2 regions of the Bradyrhizobium sp. th-b2 genome follow, and region 2 is predicted to be linked to the other one. Evidence: riboswitches for the same ligand, from Rfam matches in the RefSeq annotation. Region 2 holds a riboswitch; the other holds the start of a gene.
The links. A riboswitch is a leader RNA that binds a small molecule or an ion and turns the genes downstream of it on or off. The one in region 2 is predicted to bind glycine.
Positions count from the first base shown of each region.

Region 1 (4,123 bases), on a different contig from region 2:
CGAAAGCGCCTCGGTCTCGCTCAGCGCGCGGCCGAGATCGAGCGGCGCCTTCTGGCGGATCGACGCCGGCAGCGTCTCGTTCATCAGTGCTTGCAGGCTCGCAGCGCCGACGGTCTCCAGCATCGCGTTGATGTCGCGCGGCGACGGTCCGATGTGGCGGCGGACGAAATCAGTGGCGGCTTCGTTGATCGGCTTGAAGGGCGCGTTCATGGCTTGATCCTTGGGCTGATCCTTAGGCGGTGTGCGCGGCGTAGGCGGCCTCATCCATCAGGCCGCCGAGCTCGCTCTTGTCTGATATCTTCAGCTTGAAGAACCAGGCTTTGCCGCCGGCATCCGAATTGACCAGCGCGGGCTCGGCCGCGAGTTCTTCGTTGACCTCGATCACCTCGCCGGTGATCGGCGCGTAGACATCGGAGGCGGCCTTGACGGATTCGACGACGGCGGCGGCCTCGGCCTTCTTCAGGCTGCGGCCGACCTTGGGCAATTCGACGAACACGACGTCGCCGAGCTGCGATTGCGCGTAGTCGGTGATCCCGATCGTGGCGACGTCGCCCTCGATGCGGAGCCATTCGTGGTCGGACGTGTACAGCGTCGTCATGGGGATCGATCCTTTGGCGTCTAGCGTTTGTAGGTATTGGGAACGAACGGCGTGGCGGCGACTTTCAGCGGCAGCCGCTGGCCGCGCACTTCGGCGAAAACGGTGGTGTCGAGCGCGGAAAGCGAGGTCGGCAGATAGCCCATCGCAACCGGCGCATTGAGGCTCGGGCCGAAGCCGCCCGACGTCACCTTGCCGATTGGCTCGGTCGAGGTCGGATCGGCAAACAGGGCTGCACCTTCGCGCACCGGTGCGCGGCCGTCAGGCTTCAAGCCGACACGGCGGCGGGAGGCACCTTGCGCGAATTGGGCGAGGATCTTGTCGGCGCCCGGAAAACCGCCGGCACGGGCGCCGCCGCTGCGGCGCACCTTCTGCACCGACCATTCCAGCGCGCCTTCGACTGGCGTCGTCGTGGTGTCGATATCGTGGCCATAGAGGCAGAGCCCGGCTTCGAGCCGCAGGCTGTCGCGCGCGCCGAGCCCGATCGGCAGCACGTCGGGATTGTCCAGCAACGCCGTGACCAGGGCTTCGGCCTTGTCCGCCGGCACCGAAATCTCAAAACCGTCCTCGCCGGTATAGCCGGAGCGCGAGACGAAGCAGTCGATGTCGGCGACGCGGCGCGGGCCGGCGTCCATGAATTTCATCGAACTGACATCTGCACAAAGTTTCGCCAGCGCCGATTCGGCTTTCGGTCCCTGCAGCGCAATCAGCGCGCGGTCGGCCAGCGACACGATTTCGCAGGCGTCGGAGAGATGCGCGCGCAGATGCGCCTCGTCCTCGGCCTTGCAGGCGGCGTTGACCACCAGGAACAAATGATCGCCGAAATTCGCGACCATCAAATCGTCGAGCAGCCCGCCGTCGTCGTTGGTGAATTGCGCGTAGCGCTGCCGTCCCGGCGCGATGCCAACAATGTCCTGCGGCACCAGCTTCTCCAGCGCGAGCGCCGCATCGGTGACCTTGCCGGATTTGGCCTTCAGGACAAGCTGGCCCATGTGCGACACGTCGAACAGGCCGGCTTCCTTGCGGGTGTGCAGGTGCTCCTTGAGCACGCCGGCGGTGTATTGCACCGGCATGTCATAGCCGGCGAACGGCACCATCTTGGCGCCGCGCGCCAGGTGCAACGCGTGCAGCGGGGTCTGTTTCAGCGGGGAAGTTTCGCGCGCAAGCATCACAGGGCCCTCGCGGTTCCCGCAGGGGACCTATTTCCCCTTGAGAAACCTGCAGAAAGCCCCATCTGTCGCTGTGCCTGAGAGTATTATCCCGTCGGCGGACGCATCGGGGATAACCCCAGCGCCTCTTTCCAGATGTCAGACGTCACGCGGTCCTTTTGCCTGAGAGTTTCCGGGGCGGTTGCTCCTTCGGCGCCGGCGCAAGGCCGGTCTCTCCCGACGTGACTTAAGTACAGGTAGGTAGAAAACACGGCGCCACCAAGACTGTCAACGCAGCTGCAGCAACTATCCAATGGGCTTTGTGCTGCCGCGGCAAGCCCATGATCCGCCTGCACAGTTTCTGGACACCGCAGCTGGCAATGTCTAAAAGCGTTCGGCCGGAAAATGACGCCTTTTTGCGGCTGGCCGGCCCCTTTTTCCGATTGGATGAACATGAGCAGCGTCAACGACATCAGGTCGACATTTCTGAACTTCTTCAAGGAGAACGGCCACGAGATCGTGGCGTCGTCGCCGCTGGTTCCGCGCAACGACCCGACCTTGATGTTCACCAATGCCGGCATGGTGCAGTTCAAGAACGTCTTCACCGGTGTCGAAAAGCGCGCCTATCAGCGCGCCACGACGTCGCAGAAGTGCGTGCGCGCCGGCGGCAAGCATAACGACCTCGACAATGTCGGCTACACCGCGCGCCATCTCACCTTCTTCGAGATGCTGGGCAATTTCTCGTTCGGCGACTACTTCAAAGAGCGCGCGATCGAGCTCGCCTGGAATCTGATCACCAAGGATTTCGGGCTGAAGAAGGACAAGCTGCTCGTCACCGTCTACCACACCGACGACGAGGCGGCCGGCTATTGGAAGAAGATCGCGGGCTTCTCGGAGGACCGCATCATCCGCATCCCGACCTCGGACAATTTCTGGGCGATGGGCGATACCGGCCCGTGCGGGCCGTGCTCCGAGATCTTCATCGACCGCGGCGAGCACATCTGGGGCGGACCTCCGGGCAGCCCGGAGGAGGATGGCGATCGCTTCCTCGAATTCTGGAACCTGGTGTTCATGCAGTACGAGCAGGTGACGAAGGAGGAGCGCGTGGCGCTGCCGCGTCCCTCGATCGACACCGGCATGGGGCTGGAACGCATGGCGGCCATCCTGCAGGGCGTCGAGAGCGTGTTCGAGACCGATCTGTTCCGCCATTTGATCGATGCGGCCGCGTCGGCGCTCGGCCATGGGCCGAACGCGCAGAACGTCGCGTCGTACCGGGTGATCGCGGACCATCTGCGCTCGTCGGCGTTCCTGATTGCCGATGGCGTGCTGCCGTCGAACGAGGGCCGCGGCTACGTGCTGCGCCGGATCATGCGCCGCGCGATGCGCCACGCGCAGCTTCTGGGTGCCAGCGAGCCGCTGATGCATCGCCTGGTCTGGGCGCTGGTCCGCGAGATGGGCCAGGCCTATCCGGACCTGGTGCGCGCCGAGAAGCTGATCGAGGAGACGCTGCGGCTGGAAGAGACGCGCTTCCGCAAGACGCTGGTGCGTGGCCTGTCGATCCTCGACGAGAAGAGCGCCGGCCTCAAGAAGGGCGACATGTTCGACGGCGACACTGCGTTCACGCTGTACGACACCTACGGCTTCCCGCTGGACCTGACGCAGGACGCGCTGAAGTCGCGCGGCATCAGCGTCGATCAGGCCTCATTCACCGACGCGATGAACCGTCAGCGCGAGAAGGCGCGTGCGTCCTGGGTCGGTTCGGGCGAGGCGGCGACCGAAAACATCTGGTTCCCGCTGCGCGAGAAACTCGGTGCGACCGAATTCCTCGGGTATGAGACCGAGAGCGCGGAAGGCGTAGTGACGGCGCTGGTCAAGGACGGTGCCGAGGTCGACGGCCTCAAGGCCGGCGAGAGCGCCGCGATCGTGCTGAACCAGACGCCGTTCTATGCCGAGTCAGGTGGTCAGGTCGGCGACGTCGGCATCCTCACCGGCGAAGGCGTCAAATTCCGCGTCACCGACATGCAGAAGAAGGCCGGCGATCTGTTCGTGCATGTCGGCACGGTGGAGCAGGGTACGCTCAACGTCGGCACCGCGCTGCAGCTCGAGGTCGACCACGCCAGGCGTTCGTCGATCCGAGCGAACCATTCGGCGACGCATCTGTTGCATGAGGCGCTGCGCCAGGTGCTCGGCGATCACATCGCCCAGCGCGGCTCGCTGGTCGCGCCCGATCGCCTGCGCTTCGATTTCGTGCATCCGAAGCCGATCACGCCGGAAGAACTCTCCCGGGTCGAGGACATCGCCAACGACGTGGTGCTGGAAAATGACGAGGTGACGACCCGCGTCATGGGTGTCGACGACGCCCGCGAGGCGGGTGCGCGCG
Region 1 is NZ_AUGA01000051.1:44,078-48,200, reverse strand. It holds gene gcvP (aminomethyl-transferring glycine dehydrogenase) at 1-210, opposite strand, end outside; gene gcvH (glycine cleavage system protein GcvH) at 233-598, opposite strand; gene gcvT (glycine cleavage system aminomethyltransferase GcvT) at 619-1,764, opposite strand; glycine riboswitch at 1,905-1,994, opposite strand; gene alaS (alanine--tRNA ligase) at 2,197-4,123, shown strand, end outside.
Region 1: it holds a riboswitch for glycine, as region 2 does, so the genes downstream of both, gcvT (glycine cleavage system aminomethyltransferase GcvT) here and K359_RS52770 (D-amino acid dehydrogenase) in region 2, are expected to answer to the same signal.

Region 2 (4,123 bases):
CGGTCTGCGCATCAGCCATCGTGATCCACTCGACGCGGTCGACCTTGACGACCTTGCCGCCCGCGGTCCAGCTCGCCGGCTCCTTGCGCGGCACGTAGTCCTTGTTCTTCTCGTAGACCGCCTTCACGCCCGGCTGGAATTCCGCCTGCACGAACTTGAACGGCCCGGAGCCGATCTGTTCCGGGATCGGCTTGTCCGGCGGCGTCTCGGCGAGACGCTTCGGCATCATGAACGGCACGCGCGACGACGGCTTGCCGATCGATTCGAGCACGAGGCCGTAGGGCTCCTTCAGCTTCAACGTGATGGTCTTGGCGTCGGTCGCCTCCAGGCTCGCGACGAAGTCCATCAGCTTCTGGCCCATGCCGTCGACCTTGCCCCAGCGCTGCAGCGAGGCGACGCAGTCTTCCGCGGTGACCGGCGCGCCGTCGTGCCACTTCAGGCCGTCGCGCAGCGTGAACGTATAGGTCAACTTGTCGTCGGACACCTTCCAGTCCGCCATCTGCGGCTGGATCTTGAAGTTGGAATCCGTCGCCAGCAACGTGTCATAGATCATGTAGCCATGATCGCGGGTGATGTAGGCGGTGGTCATGATCGGATCGATGACGCGCAGATCCGAGTGCATCACCGCGGTGATGGTCTTGCCCGCAGCCATCGCCTGCGGTGCCAAAGACAATTCCTGCGGCGCGAACGACAGTGCAAGCGCCGTCAACGCAGCCGCAAGCGTGCGGTGCTTCCAACGCGAGATAGGGAACATGCAATTTCTCCTGACGTGAAACTGGTCAAAGCCGGCTTATTCGTTATGCATGCGGTTCGTTATTTAGGCGAACTAACATGCTGTACGGCTTGTGAAATCGAGACTTGCACCAAGCGCAATGCGCGTCAATCGGTTTCGGGCGGGATCGGACGTACACAAACGAATGAGGCCGCGCGCCAGATTTTGGCTTTACAAATTCGTCGGCTGAGATTTTCGTAACGCGCGCGCGATGCCGGCGCGATCAAAACAACAAGAGAGAAAAACGATGAACCCAGCCAATCTTCCCTTTGATTCCGAAGCGATGCTGCAAGGGCTACGTAGCTGGGTGGAATGCGAGAGCCCGACCTGGGATTCGGCGGCGGTCGAACGCATGCTCGACCTTGCCGCGCGCGAGATGGCGATCATGGGTGCGACGATCGAACGCATCGCCGGACGCCAGGGCTTTGCCGGCTGCGTCCGCGCCCGTTTTCCTCATCCCAAGCAAGGCCAGCCCGGCATCCTGATCGCCGGTCACCTGGACACCGTGCACCCGGTTGGCACCATCGAGAAGCTGAAGTGGCGGCGCGAAGGCAACAAGTGCTTCGGGCCCGGCATCTTCGACATGAAGGGCGGCAACTATCTGTCGGTCGAGGCGATCAGACAATTGGCGCGCGCCGCATTCACGACGCCGCTGCCGATCACGGTGCTGTTCACCCCCGATGAAGAGGTCGGCACGCCGTCGACGCGCGACATCATCGAGGCGGAAGCCGCACGCAACAAATATGTGCTGGTGCCGGAGCCAGGCCGGCCGAACAACGGCGTCGTCACCGGTCGCTACGCGATCGCGCGCTTCAATCTGGAAGCAACAGGCAAGCCGAGCCATGCCGGCGCGACGCTGTCGTCCGGCCGCTCCGCGATCCGCGAGATGGCGCGGCAGATCATCGCCATCGACGGCATGACCACCGAGGACTGCACGTTCTCGGTCGGCATCGTGCATGGCGGCCAATGGGTCAATTGCGTCGCGACGACCTGCACCGGCGAAGCGCTCAGCATGGCCAAGCGCCAGGCCGATCTCGACCGCGGCGTCGAGCGCATGCTGGCGCTGTCGGGCACCGCCAACGACGTGACCTTCAAGGTGACGCGCGGCGTCACCCGCCCGGTGTGGGAGCCGGATGCCGGCACCATGGTGCTCTATGAAAAGGCAAAGAGCCTCGCGGCGGCGATGGGCCTCGATCTGCCGCACGGCAGCGCCGGCGGCGGATCGGACGGCAACTTTACCGGCGCGATGGGCATCCCCACGCTCGACGGCCTCGGCGTTCGCGGCGCCGATGCGCATACGCTCAACGAACATATCGAGGTCGACAGCCTCGCCGAGCGCGGCCGCCTGATGGCGGCGCTGCTGGCGACGCTGGACTGACGTCGATTTGCACTGCACAACACGTTGGCACTGCCGGATCGAAATTTAGCCTTGTCCAATTTTCAGGCTTCGCCTACGGTCCGGCCGTCCAACACGACGATGCGGGAGAGATCGGAGCGACAACATGCGTGTTGTTGGCTTCGGCGCCGACGGAGCAACCGCCCCGGAAACTCTCAGGCAAAAGGACTGTATCGTCAGGACGATCTGGAGAGAGACGAACATGGCCACACATCAAGGGCCATGACGTCCACCGAAGGGGATAGTTCGCTATTGGGCCTCGGCCCGATGCGGATCAAGCTCTCAGGTACCGTGACAGATGGGGCGCCGACGCCGGTTTCACCGGTGGTTCGGCGAACCTAACCCACGGGAGCCTGAAGACCACCATGCCTCACATTGCGATCATTGGCGCCGGCATCACCGGCGTGACGACGGCCTATGCCCTGCTCGAACGCGGCTACCGGGTGACTGTCCTCGACAGGCATCGCTACGCCGCGATGGAAACCTCGTTCGCCAATGGCGGACAGCTTTCCGCCAGCAACGCCGAAGTCTGGAACAGCGCCGCGACCATCCTCAAGGGTTTGCGCTGGATGCTCAGGAGCGACGCGCCGCTGCTGATGAATCCGAAGCCGAGCTGGCACAAATATTCCTGGATCGGCGAGTTCGTCGGCCACATCGGCCGCTATCTCAGCAACACCATCGAGACCACGCGGCTCGCCATCGAGGCGCGCAAACATCTGTTCTCGATCGCACAGCGCGAGAACATCGCCTTCGATCTCGAACGCCGCGGCATCCTGCACGTCTATCACGACAAGGCCGGCTTCGAAGCGGGCCTGCGGGTCAACACGCTGCTGCAGCAAGGCGGGCTCGACCGCCGGCCGGTAACGGCGGACGAAATCCGCGCCATCGAGCCCGCGCTGCAGACGGCCTGCTATGGCGGCTTCTTCACACCGTCGGATGCAACCGGCGATATCCACAAGTTCACCCGCGGGCTCGCCGACGCCTGCATCCGCCGCGGCGCGGCCTTCATCCACGAAGCCGATGTCGATGCGATCGCGCGCGGCGATGACGGCTTCCGCATCAGCTGGAACGAAGCCGCTTCGCACGACGCTGACGTCGCGACGCGGCATGAGTTGCAGGCGGACGGTGTAGTCATCTGCGCCGGGGTGGCGAGCCGCTACTTCGCTGGCATGCTCAACGACCGCGTCAATGTCTATCCGGTGAAGGGCTATTCGATCACCGTGCAACTCGATGCGCCGCAGAGCCGGGACGCTGCGCCGACCGTCAGCCTGCTCGATGAAGCTGCGAAAATCGTCACCAGCCGGCTCGGCGCCGACCGCTTCCGCGTCGCCGGCACCGCTGAGTTCAACGGCTTCAACCGCGACATTCGCGCCGACCGGATCCAGCCGCTGGTGGACTGGGTGCGACATCATTTCCCAGGGATCGACACGTCGACGATCGTGCCATGGGCGGGCCTGCGACCGATGATGCCGAACATGATGCCGGTGGTTCGCGCCGGACGGATTCCGGGCGTGTTCTACAATACGGGCCACGGTCATCTCGGCTGGACGCTGTCTGCCGCGACGGCGCAGATGGTCGCAGGGGCGATCGATGATTGCAGCGACCTCGACACGCCTTCAATGGTGCCGTCGCAGGTCGATACGACCGAGACCACTCACGCAGATTTCCCCTAATTGTCCGGCCGAAGAGGAAGAATATGAGCGTATTTGCCTATGGCCAAGTCGGAATTCGCTGAGAAACGCCGCGTGATAGGAACTAGCGTCACAATGGGAAAAAGCGCTTCATCGCGGGAGGGGACAATGCGCATTGGGGTGGCGGGCACGCATGACATTGCGCCGACTCCGTGCCGTCTTTCCAAAACAGTCAAAGCTCAGCCTTCTGCACAGGGCTCCACGAAAGGCGCGACATGACAATTGAGACGTTGACCAAGCCGGATCAGATTGCCGCAGAGCTGT
Region 2 is NZ_AUGA01000020.1:32,695-36,817, forward strand. It holds gene K359_RS0123550 (ABC transporter substrate-binding protein) at 1-754, opposite strand, end outside; gene K359_RS0123555 (M20/M25/M40 family metallo-hydrolase) at 1,020-2,150, shown strand; glycine riboswitch at 2,243-2,349, shown strand; glycine riboswitch at 2,353-2,468, shown strand; gene K359_RS52770 (D-amino acid dehydrogenase) at 2,534-3,841, shown strand; gene K359_RS0123565 (ArgE/DapE family deacylase) at 4,075-4,123, shown strand, end outside.